Regions from separate parts of the Embleya sp. NPDC059213 genome, predicted to be linked through region 1. Evidence: riboswitches for the same ligand, from Rfam matches in the RefSeq annotation. Region 1 holds a riboswitch; each other region holds the start of a gene.
What was found. A riboswitch is a leader RNA that binds a small molecule or an ion and turns the genes downstream of it on or off. The one in region 1 is predicted to bind cyclic di-AMP.
Positions count from the first base shown of each region.

Region 2: another riboswitch for cyclic di-AMP. It lies ahead of ACFXMF_RS23070 (NlpC/P60 family protein); the one in region 1 lies ahead of ACFXMF_RS44735 (NlpC/P60 family protein).
Region 3: another riboswitch for cyclic di-AMP. It lies ahead of ACFXMF_RS31530 (NlpC/P60 family protein); the one in region 1 lies ahead of ACFXMF_RS44735 (NlpC/P60 family protein).
Region 4: another riboswitch for cyclic di-AMP. It lies ahead of ACFXMF_RS02865 (transglycosylase family protein); the one in region 1 lies ahead of ACFXMF_RS44735 (NlpC/P60 family protein).

Region 1 is NZ_JBHZAV010000275.1:1,464-5,412, reverse strand. It holds gene ACFXMF_RS44735 (NlpC/P60 family protein) at 63-1,151, opposite strand; cyclic di-AMP (ydaO/yuaA leader) riboswitch at 1,161-1,304, opposite strand; gene ACFXMF_RS44730 (hypothetical protein) at 1,642-1,998, shown strand; gene ACFXMF_RS44725 (PIG-L deacetylase family protein) at 2,017-2,736, opposite strand; gene pcrA (DNA helicase PcrA) at 2,856-3,949, shown strand, end outside.
Region 2 is NZ_JBHZAV010000062.1:25,534-29,482, forward strand. It holds gene ACFXMF_RS23065 (DUF3320 domain-containing protein) at 1-2,164, opposite strand, end outside; cyclic di-AMP (ydaO/yuaA leader) riboswitch at 2,710-2,853, shown strand; gene ACFXMF_RS23070 (NlpC/P60 family protein) at 2,863-3,949, shown strand, end outside.
Region 3 is NZ_JBHZAV010000108.1:27,949-31,897, reverse strand. It holds gene ACFXMF_RS31530 (NlpC/P60 family protein) at 175-1,158, opposite strand; cyclic di-AMP (ydaO/yuaA leader) riboswitch at 1,165-1,359, opposite strand; gene ACFXMF_RS31525 (TIGR04222 domain-containing membrane protein) at 1,778-2,626, shown strand; gene ACFXMF_RS31520 (TMEM165/GDT1 family protein) at 2,680-3,264, opposite strand; gene ACFXMF_RS31515 (TetR family transcriptional regulator) at 3,526-3,949, opposite strand, start outside.
Region 4 is NZ_JBHZAV010000004.1:65,506-69,454, reverse strand. It holds gene ACFXMF_RS02870 (DUF6421 family protein) at 1-963, opposite strand, end outside; gene ACFXMF_RS02865 (transglycosylase family protein) at 1,674-2,306, opposite strand; cyclic di-AMP (ydaO/yuaA leader) riboswitch at 2,412-2,606, opposite strand; gene ACFXMF_RS02860 (EthD family reductase) at 2,798-3,133, opposite strand; gene ACFXMF_RS02855 (phosphoenolpyruvate hydrolase family protein) at 3,215-3,949, opposite strand, start outside.

The DNA.
Region 1 (3,949 bases):
CGCCCCCCCGCGAACCATCCGGCGGGTGGGCGCCGTCGTGATGGTACGGGCGACCGATGGACCTAGCCGGGTCGAATGGCCGCGAGGAACGGCATCGAGTCGAGCGGGGCCTTGGTCACGGTCTTGCCCGGTCGCGGGGCGTGCACGATCTGGCCGTTGCCGATGTACATGCCCACGTGCCGGTTGTCCGAGTAGAAGAAGACCAGGTCGCCCGGTTGCAGGGCGCTCTTGGCGATCCGCGGACCGTCGTTGATCTGGGTCCAGGTGGTGCGGGTGAGCGAGACGTTCGCGGCCTTCCAGGACGCCTGGGTCAGGCCCGAGCAGTCGTACGAGCCGGGGCCCTCGGCGCCGGAGACGTACGGCTTGCCGATCTGCGCCAACGCGAAGTTGATCGCGGCCTGGGCCCGGCCGGAGGCCGGGATGTTGGTCGCCGGCGGCGTTTCCTTGTCCTTGTCCCGCGAGCTGCGGTCGTTGCTCCGCGAGGTGGAGTCGTTCGCGTGCTCGTCCGAGTCCAGGACGTCCTTCTTCTGCTGCTCGGTGAGCGTGTTCAGAAGTCGGTTCGCCTCGGCCAGCTTGGCCTGGATGTCGGTCTTGTTCTTGTTCAGCTCGGTGCGCAGCTTCTCCAGATCGGCGAGCTGCGCGGACGCCTCGGTGCGGTCCTGCTGGAGGACGCGGGCCTGCGCCGCGATCTGCTTCAGCTTGGCGGCCTGCTGGCCGTCGAGCTGGGACATCATCTGCGACTTCTGCAGGTAGCCCTCGGGGTCGCCGCTGAGCGCGAGCGAGAGCGACGGGGGCAGGCCGCCGGTGCGGTACTGGTTGGCCGCCAGGACACCGATCTGGTCGCGCAGGGCGTTCAGCGCGGTCTGTTCCTCGGTGATCCGGGCCTGCGTCTGGTTCGCGGTGCCCTGCTGCTTGGTGATCTGCTCCTCGACGCCGTTGGCGGCGTCGGTGGCCTTGACCACGTCGCTGTGCAGTTGGTTGACGCGATCCTTGGTCTGCTGGAACGTCTGCGCGGGATCCGCGCTCGCGGTGCCGGCGAAGGTCATCACGCCGGTCATGGTCGCCGCGGCCGTGACGACGGTCGCTGCGGTACGCACGGCGGTGCGCGGCTTGGGCTTGCGGTGCTGCCCGGGTCGACGTTGGGACGCCACTGGTGGCGGGTCTCCTTCCTCGGCCGCCTACCGGGTTAGCTGACGGGTTCGGGCGGAAGAAGGCGCCCTACGGTGCCGGAGCACCGATTCACCCCAGGGACTGCGAGGGTCCCCGGTTCCGGCTTCGCATCGCGATGACGGCGGTTGCCCGACATCACCGAAAGACGTCCCCGAATTCGGCGGAGGCGATCGTGCCGACCGGGTGGCCGACGTCGAGTCCGATCGCCTGTCGGAGAACACTAGTCACAGCCGTGTCACGACCATCACCATTGGCCCCTGCATTGCCAAAACTTTACCAATCCCGCCGTTTCCTTCTCCGCGTATCACGGGAAAAGCGCCCGGATTCCCGAAAGTCGATCTTGAGTCGATTTGGCGAATATTGCCGGCATATGACCCGCCGATGATCATCGACCGGCCGCCGGCTAAGCTGCGGCGGCAACTGCAGCGGCGTCCCGGATGCCGCGCGACGGTCGACGAGGAGTTGTACGACGTGGACGTTCTGCGGCAGATCCTGCTGATCCTGCACATCGTGGGCATCGCGTCCCTGCTCGGCGGCTTCCTCACCCAGATGTCCGCGCTGCGCGCCGGCGACGGGCGGATCGTGCCCGCGATGACGCACGGCGCGCTGACCATGCTGGTCACCGGCCTGGCGCTGGTCGGCGTGGTCCAGGCGGGTCTGGACAAGGACGTGGACAACGCCAAGATCGGCACCAAGCTGGTGATCCTGCTGGCCATCCTGCTGCTGGTCTGGGGCAATCGCGCCGCGGACCGGGTGTCCTCGAAGGTGCTCGGCGCGATCGGCCTGTTGACCGTGGCGAACATCGCCATCGCGGTCATGTGGACCTGAGGCCCGGGCCGCCCCGCCCTACCGGGTGTCCACCACCCGGAACACCTCGGCCATCAGCCCCGCCCCCAGCCCGAAGCGCTCGGCGTTGCCGGTGAGCATCCCGGCGACCTGCTCGCGCAGCCCGGACAGGTGACTCGTCTGACTCGCGTGCGACAACAGCGCCGCCATCTTGCGTTCGAACACCGCGCTCACCTCGACCGCGTGATCCGGTGCCGGCGTCGGCGACAACCACGTCTCCGACACGGTCCACTCCTTCAGCCCCTCCACCTCCAGCAGCTCGGGGTGCGCGAACGGATTCCGGGCGTCCGGATAGATCGCCCGCATCGCCGCCTCGCCCGCCTCCAGATGATCCGGATGACTGGGCGCGAGCCGGTTCCAGTCCCGCTCCGGGCTCGGGATCACCATGCGCTGCGGTCGCACCTGCCGGATCACCCGGGTGATGTCGCGCCGCAGCTCGAAGGTCGCCGCCAGCCGCCCGTCCGGATGACCGAGCCAGTACAACCGCCGCACCCCCACGTGCGCCGCCGCCGCGCTCTGCTCGGCCCGCCGGATCCCGCCGATCTCGGACCGCGGCACCGCCGGGTCGAAGCCGCCCGCGTCCCCGTCGGTGACCAGGCAATAGCTCACCTCGATCCCGGCCTCGGTCCAGGTCGCCACCGTCCCGGCCGCCCCGTAATCGATGTCGTCGGGGTGCGCGGCCAGCACCAGGACCCGCTCCACGTCGCGATCGTCCAGCACGATGTACTCCTTGATCCGGTCGACCCGACGACGGGAAACCCGTCGTCGGCGCGACGATCCTCGCTCGGTACAAAGGGCCGAGCACGACTCGCTTGTTACCCACCTAGACTCGGGGAACGATGAGCAGCCTCTTCGACGACATCCCCCTGCCCGGTTTCGAGACCGCGGCCAAGAAGTCCCCCACGAGCCCCGCGGACGACATCCCGCTGCCGCCCGAGCCGGACGACAACCAGGTATACGGCCTGCCGGAGGACTATCCGGAGGACCTCTACGAAGGGCAGTACGCGCCGCCGGCCGAGCCGCGCGACGCCTACTACCGCAACGGCGCCCCGCGCCCGGTGGTCGATCCGGCCCGGTTGCTCGACGGGATGAACCCGCAACAGCGCGCCGCGGTCGTCCACGAAGGGACCCCGCTGCTCATCGTGGCCGGCGCGGGCTCCGGCAAGACCCGCGTGTTGACCCATCGCATCGCCCACCTGCTCGCCGCGCGCGGTGCGCACCCCGGCGAGATCCTGGCGATCACCTTCACCAACAAGGCCGCCGCCGAGATGCGCGAGCGGGTGGAGGCACTGGTCGGACCGCGCACCAAGGCGATGTGGGTGTCCACGTTCCACTCGGCGTGCGTGCGCGTCCTGCGGCAGCAGTACAAGAAGCTCGGCATGAGTTCGTCGTTCTCGATCTACGACTCGGCCGACCAGCAGCGGCTGATGGCGATGGTCTGTCGCGACCTGGACCTGGACCCGAAGAAGTTCCCGCCGCGCAAGTTCAACGCGCAGGTGTCCAACCTCAAGAACGAGCTGATCGATCACGAGGACTTCGCCGCGAAGGCGATCAACGAGACCGAGCGCATCCTGGCGCAGGCGTACACGATGTACCAGGAGCGGCTGCGCCAGGCCAACGCGCTGGACTTCGACGACCTGATCATGACCACGGTGCACCTGCTCCAGGCGTTCCCGGACGTCGCGGAGCACTACCGGCGGCGCTTTCGACACGTGCTGGTCGACGAGTACCAGGACACCAACCACGCGCAGTACATGCTGGTGCGCGAATTGGTCGGCGGCGCCGCGGGCAGCGGCCCGCGCCTTACCGCGGACGGCGAATTGGTCAACCCCGCCGAGGCCGGGCTCGTCGGGCTCGAACCGGCCGAGCTGTGCGTGGTGGGTGACGCGGACCAGTCGATCTACGCGTTCCGCGGCGCGACCATCCGCAACAT
Region 2 (3,949 bases), on a different contig from region 1:
CGTCGGTCAGGCGTTGGGGCACGGTCTTGTGCCAACCGGCGCGGGTGAGCGCGACCGCCGCCGCGCGATCCTCGCGATACCGGGAGGACAGCCGCCCGAACACACCCCGGTGCTGCTCGGCGAACCTCCCGATCAGGGCAGGCAACTCCTCTGCTTGCAGGACCTGTTCACCGAAGACGTCCTCCGCTGCCGCACGCGCGACCGCGCAGGCGGCAAACGCGACCTGCAACTCCCCGGCCGCTCGATGTGCCGCGCGCAGCCCGTCCTCGTCGAACCATCGTGCGGGCGGCCGTCGGGCCGCGGAGGTCAGATCGACGAGTTGCAGCAGGCCGAAGGCGGCCTGCATGCTCTGCGGCTCGGGCAGTGCGAACAGCTCGGCCAACCGCGCAAACCCGGCGGAGGGATCGTCCGAGAGCCCGGCACCGGCGGTGCCGACCGCGGCCGGGTCTCGTCCGGGCAGGCCCGCCTCCAACGTGGTCACGACCCTGCGTAGGTCGGGCACGGCGCACGGTTGGGGAATGGTGGCCCCGAACGGACGACGCTCGGCAGCCGTACCCAGGTCGGCGAGTGCCTCGGCGGCCTCGGCGAGCACAGCGGTGGGAGCGGAGTCCCTCTTCAACCCGCGCCAGACGAACGCCTCACGTTCCGCCGCCGGCCGCCAGGCCCGTCCGACGGCGCCCGCCGCCGCCACGATCGACCCCAGGTGTCCGGCTTCGAGTCGGCGGATCGTGTCGGTGCTCCGCGCGCCGAGGGTGAGTTGCGGCGTGTCCGCCTGCTCCAGCAGCACCAGGCGGCCCAGGACGTCGTGCAGGGAACGGCCGAGCGGTTCACGAGTGTGGTTCATCGCCGCCGCATAGGCGGACAGCTCCTCGCGCAGGCGACGGGCCCGATCGAGTTCGTGCTCGGCCGCCCCGGTGATCCGTACCTCGGTGGTCAGCACCCGCTCCAGCTCGGTCGCCACCGCCTTCTTGCCGGTGTCACCGCTGTGCAGGGCCATTACGAAGTCCCCGAGGCCGACACCTCGGAGCCGATTACGGACGACGTCGAGCGCCGCGGCCTTCTCGCTGACGAACAGAACGGACCGGCCGGCATGCATGAGTGCGGCGATCATGTTGGTGATCGTCTGGCTCTTGCCGGTACCGGGCGGACCGCTCATCACGAAGGAACGCCCGTCCAGCGCGGCCGCGATGCACTGCCGCTGCGAGGAGTCCGCGTTCAGCACGAGCGGGGTCCGCTCGGGCAGTTGGATCTCGTCGATGCGGTCGATCTCGGGCGGCTCGAAGTCGATCAGGTCGTCGGGCAGTCCCGCGTCGGGGCCGAGGCCGACGGCTCGCACCAGCGGATGGGCCAGGATGCGCTCCTCGTTCTGCTGGAGGTCCTGGTACATGGCCTCCTTGTGCGACGAGAAGAGGCCGAGCACCACGCGGTCCTCGACCGACCAACCCTGCTGCGTGCCCGCGACCTCCCGGGCTGCCGACAGGACCGCGTCGGAATCGAGCACGTCGCAGTCGGCCACCGTGCTCCAGTCGACACCCAACTGCTCCAACTTGACCGCGAGCGCGGGATTGTGGATCCGGTCCTGGTCCTCCGCCAGGTGCAGTCGCGTCTGCCTCCGTGCGTCCCGACGAAGCTCCACAGGTACGAGCAGCAGCGGAGCAAAGCACGTCTCCGCGGCGCCCGCCTCCCGCCACTCCAACATGCCGACGCCCAGCCAGAGCACCCACAAGCCGTAGTCGATGTACATCTGACCCGACTTCTGCCGCAGTTGGTAGAGCGACGCGTCCAGCCCCGCCTGCGTGTTCTTCCGGGTCACCAGGCCGTCGGCACGACCGGTGCGGCCCGCCTCCGAACCCAGGTCGTACGCGAGGAAGGTCTCGGTGCCCGGTTCGGCCTCCTCCGCCTCCGTGCCTGCCTCGACCCGTCCGTCGGACTCGACGGGAGCGAACGGCCAGCCGCGAGCGAATCCGGCCAACACGGCGGCGGCGTCCGGCGCGACGACCTCCAGAGTGGCGATGCGGGTGTGCCGGAAGTTCAACAGCCGGTTCCGCCCGCCCAGGTCGAGCAGCGAGTCCCGCCAACCGCCCAGGACGCCCCTCAATCGCGCGAGCGCCGCGTCGTCCCCACTGCCAGGCTGCGCAACTCCGGCCGTTCGCGAACTCTGCATGCAGACGTACCTCCGAAGCGGATACGCACAGGAGGCACCCCACCTCGGCCCCCCGGCCGCAGTAAGTATTCAGTGCCGGCAGTCCGACGCACCAGTCACCCGAACAGCCGTCCCCATAAGGCCCATCGGACGATCGACGACTCCGAAACACCCACACCGTGAACCGCGTTCGCGGCGCGTGGCTTCGGCTTTATCGCGCACCGCCGCGGCCCCGAAGCCGACGCGACAACCCCTGCGGCCCACAGCTCTGCGGACGACCAATTTCTCACGTTCGGTGACATCGATGGAGTTGGGCCGGCGGCTGATCCACGCCGCCAATCATTGCCAAATCGGTCCAAGATCGATTTTCGGGCATCCACGCGCTTTTCCCGTAATAAGCGGAGAATGAAACGGAAGTCTTGGTAAAGTTTTGGCAATGCAGAGGCTCCCGGTGCCGACCGTGACACCCCTGTGACTATCGTTCTGCGATAAGGCGATCGGTTCGACGTCGGCCATCCCGGTCGACACGATCGCCTCCGCCGAATTCGGGGACGAGTTTTGGTGACGGTGAGTGATCGCCGTCGTTGCGACGCGAAGCCGGAACCGGGGACCCTCGCAGTCCCTGGGGTGAATCGGTGCCTCGGCACCGTAGGGCGTCTTCTTCCGCCCGAACCCGTCAGCTAACCCGGTAGGCGGCCGAGGAAGGAGACCCGCCACCAGTGGCGACCCAACGTCGATCCGGGCAGCACCGCAAGCCCAAGCCGCGCACCGCCGTGCGTACCGCAGCGACCGTCGTCACGGCCGCGGCGACGATGACCGGCGTGATGACCTTCGCCGGCACCGCGAGCGCCGACCCCGCGCAGTCGTTCCAGCAGACCAAGGATCGCGTCAACCAACTGCACAGCGAAGTGATCAAGGCCACCGAAGCCGCCAACGGCGTCGACGAGCAGATCACCAAGCAGCAGGGCACGGCGAGCCGGACCCAGGCCCGGATCACCGAGGAACAGGCCGCGCTCAACACCCTGCGCGACCAGATCGGTGTCCTGGCGGCCAACCAGTACCGCACCGGCGGCCTGCCCCCGTCGCTCTCGCTCGCGCTCAGCGGCGACCCCGAGGGCTACCTGCAGAAGTCGCAGATGATGTCCCAGCTCGACGGCCAGCAGGCCGCCAAGCTGAAGCAGATCGCGGCGCAGGCCCGCGTCCTCCAGCAGGACCGCACCGAGGCCACCGCCCAGCTCTCCGCGCTGGAAAAGCTGCGCACCGAGCTGAACACGCACAAGAACGAGATCCAGACCAAGCTCGCCGAGGCCCAGCGGCTGCTGAACACGCTGGACAAGAAGCAGCAGGACGAGATCCTCAACTCGAACGAGCACAAGAACGACACCGGTGCGCGAAGCGACGCCGACCGCAGCTCGCGGGACAAGCCGGACTCGCCGCCGCCGGCGACCAACATCCCGGCCTCCGGCCGGGCCCAGGCCGCGATCAACTTCGCGCTGGCGCAGATCGGCAAGCCGTACGCGCCCCGGGGCGTGGGTCCCGGCTCGTACGACTGCTCGGGGCTGACCCAGGCGTCCTGGAGGGCGGCGAACGTCTCGCTCAGCCGCACCACCTGGACCCAGGTCAACGACGGTCCCAGGATCGCCAAGAGCGCCCTCCAGCCGGGCGACCTGGTGTTCTACTTCTCGGACAACTCGCACGTGGGCATGTACATCGGCAACGGCCAGATCGTGCACGCCCCGCGACCGGGCAAGAACGTAACCAAGGCCCCGCTCGACTCGATGCCCTTCTACGCGGCCATTCGCCCCA
Region 3 (3,949 bases), on a different contig from region 1:
GATGGGTTTTGTTCGGGTCGGAGGGGCGGATCGGGCTTGTGGGGCCGGTTCGGGTGTGGTTCAGGTGTCTGGGGTGGGACACGTGTGGCGCCGTGCGCCTCGGTGGTGGTCGAGGGGCACGGCGCCGGTGTGTTGCCGGGGCGTGACGGCGAGGCGTCGGCCTCGGCGGGTCGATCAAGAAGGACGCGTGGCGCCCGCGATCGGCATGGTGTTGATCGAGGAGATCTCGACCGGCTTGCGCGAGTTCGCGGCGTGCACCATCTTGCCGTCGCCGATGTAGATGCCGACGTGGCTGATGCCCGAGTAGAAGAACACCAGGTCGCCGGGCTGCAGGTTGGCGATCGACACGTGCGGGTCGGCGGCGAACTGGTCGTTGGTCACGCGCGGCAGCGAGATGCCGGCCGACTTGTACGCGGCCTGGACCAGACCCGAGCAGTCGTAGGCGTTCGGGCCGGTGGCGCCGTACACGTACGGCTTGCCGATCTGCGCCTTGGCGAAGGCCACGGCCTGGGCGGCCTTGCTGCTCGACGCGGTGGACGAGCCGCCACTCGGCGCCTGGTTGCCCTTCGAGCCGCCGGTGGCGGGCTTGGCGGGGGTCTTGGCGGCGGGCTTGACCGACACGTCGGCGGACGGCTTGCTCGCCGGCTTGGGGGTGGTCTTGCCGGGCGTGACGCCGGTCTTCGGCTGCACCTTGATGCTCGGCTGGGCCGGCGCGGCGGCCTTGGAGAGCACGGGGGCCGAGCCGGTCAGCCGGAGGGTCTGGCCGATCCGGATCAGGTCCGGGCCGGACAGGAGCACATCGCGGTTGATCTCGTACAGGCTCTGCCAGCCGCCGGTGACCTGGTTGGTCTGGGCGAGCCCGAACAGCGTGTCGCCGGCCTTGACCACGTAGCCGGCCTTGTCGGCGGGCGCGGCGGTCTCCGGCGCGGCGGGTGCGGCCTGGACCGGGGCGGCCTCGACCGCGGCGGTCGGGACCGCCGACAGCACGGCGGAGGCGCCGGAGGGGGCCTGCTCGGAGGTGGAGGGGGCCTGCGCGTGGGCCGTACCGGCAGTGGCGACCGGGATCACGACACCCATGCCGGCGATGCCCACCGCCGCTACGAAGCGGCGGACGTTGGTGGGTCGAGCGGCGCGATGACGAGCGTTTGCGGACAGCATGAAATGGGGTCCTCTCCTGTCGCCTACGAGGTGAGCTGTCGGATTCGGACTGGAGCAGCCCGGTCGCGCAGCACGCGACTTCACCCCTAGCCGTCACCGGAACGATCCCGGCCACGGCGATTCACCTGGTTCCCCCGCTCCCGTCGGATTCTTCGATGTAGACCTCCCGCTGCCGGCGACGGGATTCGGCGTACCGGCGACAGGGTTCACCCGAAAGGTGAATCGGCGAGAAAGGTAGGCAATACGGATGCCGGATCACAACCGAAACGCCGAGTTTGCCTCCGGTGTAAAGGCGGAATAAGTGCGACATCTCGGCCGGCCCACCGGTCGATGCACCACTCATGACGAGGGGATATCTCGGAGAGTGGCGTGATCATTCGGTCACGGAAAATAATCGAGATTCATGCCGGGGTGCGGAAAATGAATTACCACCCGAAGTCGGCTAAGTAATTTATGTCCGTTTTATCCATGCGGCCTACATCACATTTCGGCCGGTTCGCGAAGCAAGGTGCGAGGGGGTTCCACCGGACGCGCCGGCGACGAGGCGGCACCGTGGTGCGCACGGGCGCGGCGCCGCGCCGCCGATCGCGAATACCGGGGGTGTGGGCATGATCGCGCAGTGCGCGAGGGCATCGCCGCGGGAACGGCGCGGGGGTCGACGAACGGGCAGGCCGGCCGGGACCCGACCCACTGGTCCCTCCCGGCGGGCCAGGCCCGGTGGTACCTGCTCGTGTCCGCGGCCTGCCTCGGCTGGTTCGTGGTTGCCTGGCTGCTCCGGTTCGGGCGGGCGTACCGGTTGCGCAGGCGCGCGGCGCCGGCCACCGCCGAGCGCGTTCTCGACTTCCGGGAGATCGCGCTGGTCGCCGGCGGTTCGACCCGGTTCGCCCGGGTCGCGCTCGTGGCGATGCACCACCGTCGGCGGGCGGTGATCGGTGCGGATCGTCGGATCGGCCTGCTCGCACCCGAGCCGGACGACCCGGTCGAGCGCACCGTCTTCGACGCGGTGGGCGCGGCCCGAACCGCCCTGATCGGGCCGATCGTGGACGCGGTCGCCCGGTTCGGGCCGACCGCCGGATGGCGACCGGCGCGGACCCGGTTGGAACAGGACGGCCTGCTGCCGAGTGAGCGGGACGTCGACCCGCGTGGCACCTGCAGCCTGTGTGTCGTCCTGTTCCTCGGCATCGGCTTCGGCGTCGCCGAAGGGATGACCGGTTCGCCGGGCTGCGCCACGGTGTCGGTCCTGGCGCTGATCGCCCTGGTACCGCGACTGTTCACCCGGCCGCTCGCCGCGCAGACCGTGGCGGGCCGGGCCCGGATCAGCACGCTGCGTCGGATGCCGCCGACCGTGCAAGCGGACTCCGCCGAGGACGTGCCGACCCGGATCGCGGTCTTCGGCCCGGAAGCGGTCCCGGACCCGATCGTCCGCGCGTCCCTGATGCCCTTGCCGCCCACGCCGTCGTCCGGCTGACCGGGCGCAGGCCGGGCGCATCGGGGCCGGACGCGCATGCCGCGTCGCGCCGCTCAGCCCGTGAACGCCTCCACCAGGGACCAGATCGCCAGTCCGAGCATGCACACGCCGCCGATCCGCTGCACCGTCTGCAACGGGACCCGCTTGGCGATGAACCGTCCCGCGAGCAGCGCCAGCGCGGAGACCGACATCAGCGCCGCGGCCGAGCCGATCGCGGTGGACCAGGTGCCGTTGGTGGCCGCCAGGTTGGCGGTGGTGATCTGGGTGAGGTCGCCCCATTCGCTGATGAACACGGCCATGAACGCGGTGGAGAAGACCGGCCAGAACCCGGTCACGGTCTTGCCCGCGGTGTCCTCGTCGTCGTCCCCCGCCCCGCCGCGCAACAACATGAAGGCGCCGAAGCCGAACAGTGCGGCGGAGACGAGCTTGACGATCCAGCCGGGCAGCAGGCCGAGCAGACCGCCCGCGCCGACGGCGATCGCGACGTGCACGACGAACGCGGTCGAGGTGCCGAACCAGACGTAGAGCGGTCGCATGCGGGTGCCCATGGCAAGCGACGCGAACATCGTCTTGTCCGGGAGCTCGGCGAGGAAGATCAGCCCGAAGGCGGTCAGGATCGCCAGAGGGTCGAGGTGCATCCGGGTGGCTTTCTGCGAGAGCCGGGCCTCCGGGTCTTCACGAAGGCGCCGCTCGGCGACCGGAGGACCACTCGGCCCGGCACGACGGGTGCAGCCGCGTGGAACGCGGATGCGTCGGTACCTGGCCGAAGGTCTCGCCCGCCCGCCTGGAGCACGGGCCCGGCCACCGGGAGTCCGAGGACTCCAGCATGTCGACGACCGGTTTGCGGGGCTACTCCCCTTCGCTGTCGCCGACCCTACCGCACCGGGCCGGCCGGCCGACTACGACGGGGGCGCGGCCAGGACCCGTGCCAACGACCAGCGCAGTTGTGCCTCGTCCAGATCAGTGCCCAGCGTGAGCACCTGCAACATGGTGCCGTCCAACACCGCCAGCGCCGCCGCGGCCGCCTGCGCGCCGACCCGGGCGGACAGGAAGTCGCCGACCCCCTCGACCCACGCCACGGCGAACCCGCGCAGTTGTGGGCTGCGGGCCGCCGCCAGGTACAACTCGTATTCCACCAGCGCGCGCGGGCGGTCCGCGAGGTATTCGGCGGTGAGGGCGGTGAGCACCTCCGGCAGGTCCTCGGCATCGCGGGTTCGGCGCACCCACTGCGCCAACAGCGCCACCGTCTCGCTCGACGCGTGCGCGAGGGCCGCCGCGACCAGGTCGTCGAGCGACGCGAAGTAGTACGTGGTCGCCCCCAGC
Region 4 (3,949 bases), on a different contig from region 1:
TTGGCCGCCCAACCCGTCGTAGTTGCGCACCCGGCCGCCGGTGACCGGGAAGCGGAACAGCCGGTCGAAGATCACCGCGTACTGCACCGAACGAGCGGTCGACACGCCCTCCTCGGCCAGTCGCACCGCCTCGCGGAACGCGGTCAGGTCACACCGCAGCTCCTCCAGCGCGTACATCCAGAACGGCATCCGCTGCTTGATCATGAACGGGTCGAACGGCATCGGACCGCGCATGTGGCTGCGGTCGTGGATCAGGTCCCACAACACGAACGCGTCCTGGGCGAGTTGCTGGCTCTGCACCAACTCCGCCGCCTCCGGCGGAAGTTCCAGGCCGAGCGTGCGCGCCGCAGCGGCGCCGACCCGACGGAAGCGAGCCGCCTCGCGGTCGCAGAAGATGCCGCCCCAGGTGTACTGCGGCACCTCGCGCACGGCCACCGTCTCCGGGAAGAGCACCGCAGAGTCGGTGTCGTAGCCGTCGGTGAAGTCGACGAACGCGATCGGCACGAACATCGCGTTGTCGTAGCGCCCGGCCTCCAACTCGGCCAGCCACTGCGGCCACACCACCCGCAGCAGCACCGCCTCGACGTTGCGCTTCGGGTTGCCGTTCTGGGTGTTCATCGGGAACACGACGAGGTGCTCCAGCCCGTCCCGCCGGTCCCGCTCCGGGCGAAACGCGACGAGCGAGTCCAGGAAGTCGGGGCGGCCGAAACCGTCCGCCGACCAGCGCCGGAAGTCGGCCACGACGGCATCGAGGTACGCCTCGTCGTGCGGGAACAGCGGTGCGAGCCCGGTGATCGAGGAGGTGATGTCGGCCACCAGCGCCCGGGCGGACGCGTGCCCGGACGGCTCGATCGAACCGTCCTCGGCCTGCAACGGACGCAGGTCGGCGACGGACCGTTTGAGCACGGGCCACAGCGGGTGATCGACGGCGGTACGGACGGCTACGCGGGTCATGTTCGACATGGAACCCTCTCAGGAGAAAGCAGGAACCACGGTCAGGCGAACCTATGTCAAAAGATTTTAACGCCGCAAGGCCCTTCCAAACGCAATCTTATCGTCATGGGTATGTTTTGCCCGAATAAGTTGAGATTGCCGGGCGGCCCTGTTCGATCATCTCCCGGGCGCGGCGGCGGTGCATCCGGCACCTCTGGAGGAAGGCTCAAGATTTCGCCGACCCGGTCGCCGAGGTCTGTGGCTATCGACCGTCGATCCGGCCCGTCCCTACAGTTTCGTCCTGCTTGATGGAATACCAATTCCGTATAGCGGAATATTGGCCGGGGAGCGCCCTCGGATCCGCATCCACTCCCGCTGCCCGATCCCGCGAACGATCCTGCGATCCCGCATGTCCGATGGGCCGGGCCGTCCCGCGACGGCACCCGATGTGGAGGCACCGATCATGGGCTGGAGAACCACCAGGAAGACCGTTGCCGGCGAGAACGCGGCCGAGGCGCCGGGCGGGCCGCCCCGCCGGCGGGGCGGCGCCCGTGCATCCCGTGGACGAGATCCTGCCGCCGGGGCGAATGCCGGCCGGCGCCCTGCAACACGTGGCCACGCTGTTCGGCACCGTCGCGGCGGCGCGCACCCCGGGCTCGCCCGTCCGCGCCTGACCGTTGCCCCGAAACGGGCGTAGGCCCCGCCGAAGTACTCGGCGGGGCCTACGTGGTGGCGCTGGATCAGACGGCGAGCTGGGTGCCCACCGAGATCAGGTGGGGGTTGCCCCCGATGACGCCCGCGTTCGCGGCGTACAGGGCCTTGTAGCCACCCTTGACGCCGAGCTTCGCGGCGACGCCGGAGAGCGTGTCACCGGCCTTGACGGTGTACTTGCCGGAACCCGAAGTCTGCTTGGTCGCGGCCGACTTCGGCGCGTCCTGCTTGTCCTGCTTGTCCTGCACCTGGACCTTCGGCGCGTTGCCGGTGGAGGTCTTCGGCGCGTTCTCGGTCACGGACTCGGCCTTGGGCGCGGCCTTCGGCTCGACCTTGCTCTTGGTCTTGCCGGTGGTCGCGGAGTCGGCCGTGGCGGAGGCGTTGCCGCCCTTGCCCAGGCCGGCCTTCTGCGAGCAGACCGGCCAGGCGCCCGGACCCTGGCTCGCCAGGACCCGCTCGGCGACCGCGATCTGCTGGTCCTTGGTGGCCTGCGCGGCGCTGGAGGCGTACTGGCTGCCGCCGAACGCGTTCCAGGTGCTCGGGGTGAACTGCAGACCGCCGGAGAAGCCGTTGCCCGTGTTGATACCCCAGTTCCCGGTGCTCTCGCACTGGGCGACCGCGTCCCACGTGGACGAGGTCGCGGCGCTCGCGCTGCCCGTCATGCCCACGAGGGGAAGGACGAGACCCGCACCGGCGGCGACGGCGATGCCGGCGCGACGGCCACGAGAGAGCGAGCGAACGGGAGCGGTGATGGCACGGAAGGTCATTTATTACCTCGTCGGGCGCCTACGAAGTTAGCTGTCGGGTTCGGACGATTGGCCCGGCCTCGCCTGCAACAGGCATGGCTTCACCCCAGACATCGACGTGGCCGATGTCGGCACTCACTTGGTTCCCCCGCTCCTGCCGCCAGTCGATATCGACTGCTTCCCTCGGGCGGCGGCAGGATTCGGCGTACCACCCGGGGAGTCCGCTTGTGCGAACAACCACGAAGCTACGCACCGCTCCGCCGGGTTGGCAAACATTTCGGGTGATTTGTGAGGTGCCCCATAGGGCGGAATAACACCGATTTGCCCGATATGTCGCCAACCCCGCAGGTCACGGCTTCGACGTCCACGGTGCGCAGCCGCGTGCTCACCCGTGCTTCAGCGACGAGCTATTCCGTCGCGGGCAGCTCCACAGGTACGACTACCCGCTCCTCGTCCCACAGGAACGTCGCCCCGCCGGTCGCGAAATTGGCGACGTCGGCCACCGCGGCCCGCCCCTCCGGCGAATCCAGGGTCGCTTCGATACCGGCGCGGGTCGGTGCGTACAGCCCGACCACCAGGTAATAGGGCGGCTGCGCGCCGGACGGATCCGGTTCGCACTTGCCGATGGTCCAGCCGGTCAACCCGGGCATGGTGCGGGCGAGCGGGACGTGCTTCTCCCAGTAATAGGTGTCGAACGCCGCCGGGTCCTCGGGGTGGCCATAGAGCACGGTCAGCTTGTACATGCCGAATCCTCACGATCGTGTGGTGGATGTGGGTCCTGCCGGTGGTGCCCGGTGCGTCCGGCGCGCCGGCGCCGGATGGAACTAGCGCGCGGCGATGCTCTTGAACGCCCGCGCCTGCTCGGTGATGGCCACCTCGGTGGGCAGCCGTTCCATGCTGGAGGCGCCGAAGAAGCCGACCACGCCGGTGGTGTGGGCCAGCACGTACGCGGCGTCCTCGGGTTCGGCGATCGGCCCGCCGTGGCACAGCACCAGCACGTCGGGGTTCACCTCCGCCGCCGCGTCGCGCATGAGCTGCACCCGCTCCACCGCCTGGTCGAGGGTGACCGCGGTGGTCGCGCCGATGCTGCCCTTGGTGGTCAGTCCCAGATGCGGGACCAGGATGTCGGCGCCCGCCGCGGTCATCGCCCGGGCCTGCTCGGCGTCGAAGACGTAGGGGGCGGTCAGCAGGCCGCGCTCGGCGGCCAGCCGGATCATCTCCACCTCCAGGTCGTAGCCCATCCCGGTCTCCTCCAGGTTCTGCCGGAAGACGCCGTCGAACAGCCCGACCGTGGGGAAGTTCTGCACACCCGCGAAGCCCATCGCGGCGAGCTGGTCCAGGAAGTGCGGCATGATCCGGAACGGATCGGTGCCGCACACGCCCGCCAGTACCGGGGTGCCCTGGACCACCGGCAGCACCTCGCCCGCCATCTCGACCACGATCGCGTTGGCGTCCCCGTAGGGCAGCAGCCCGGCGAGCGAACCCCGACCGGCCATTCGGTAGCGGCCCGAGTTGTAGATGATGATCAGGTCCACCCCGCCGGCCTCGGCGCACTTGGC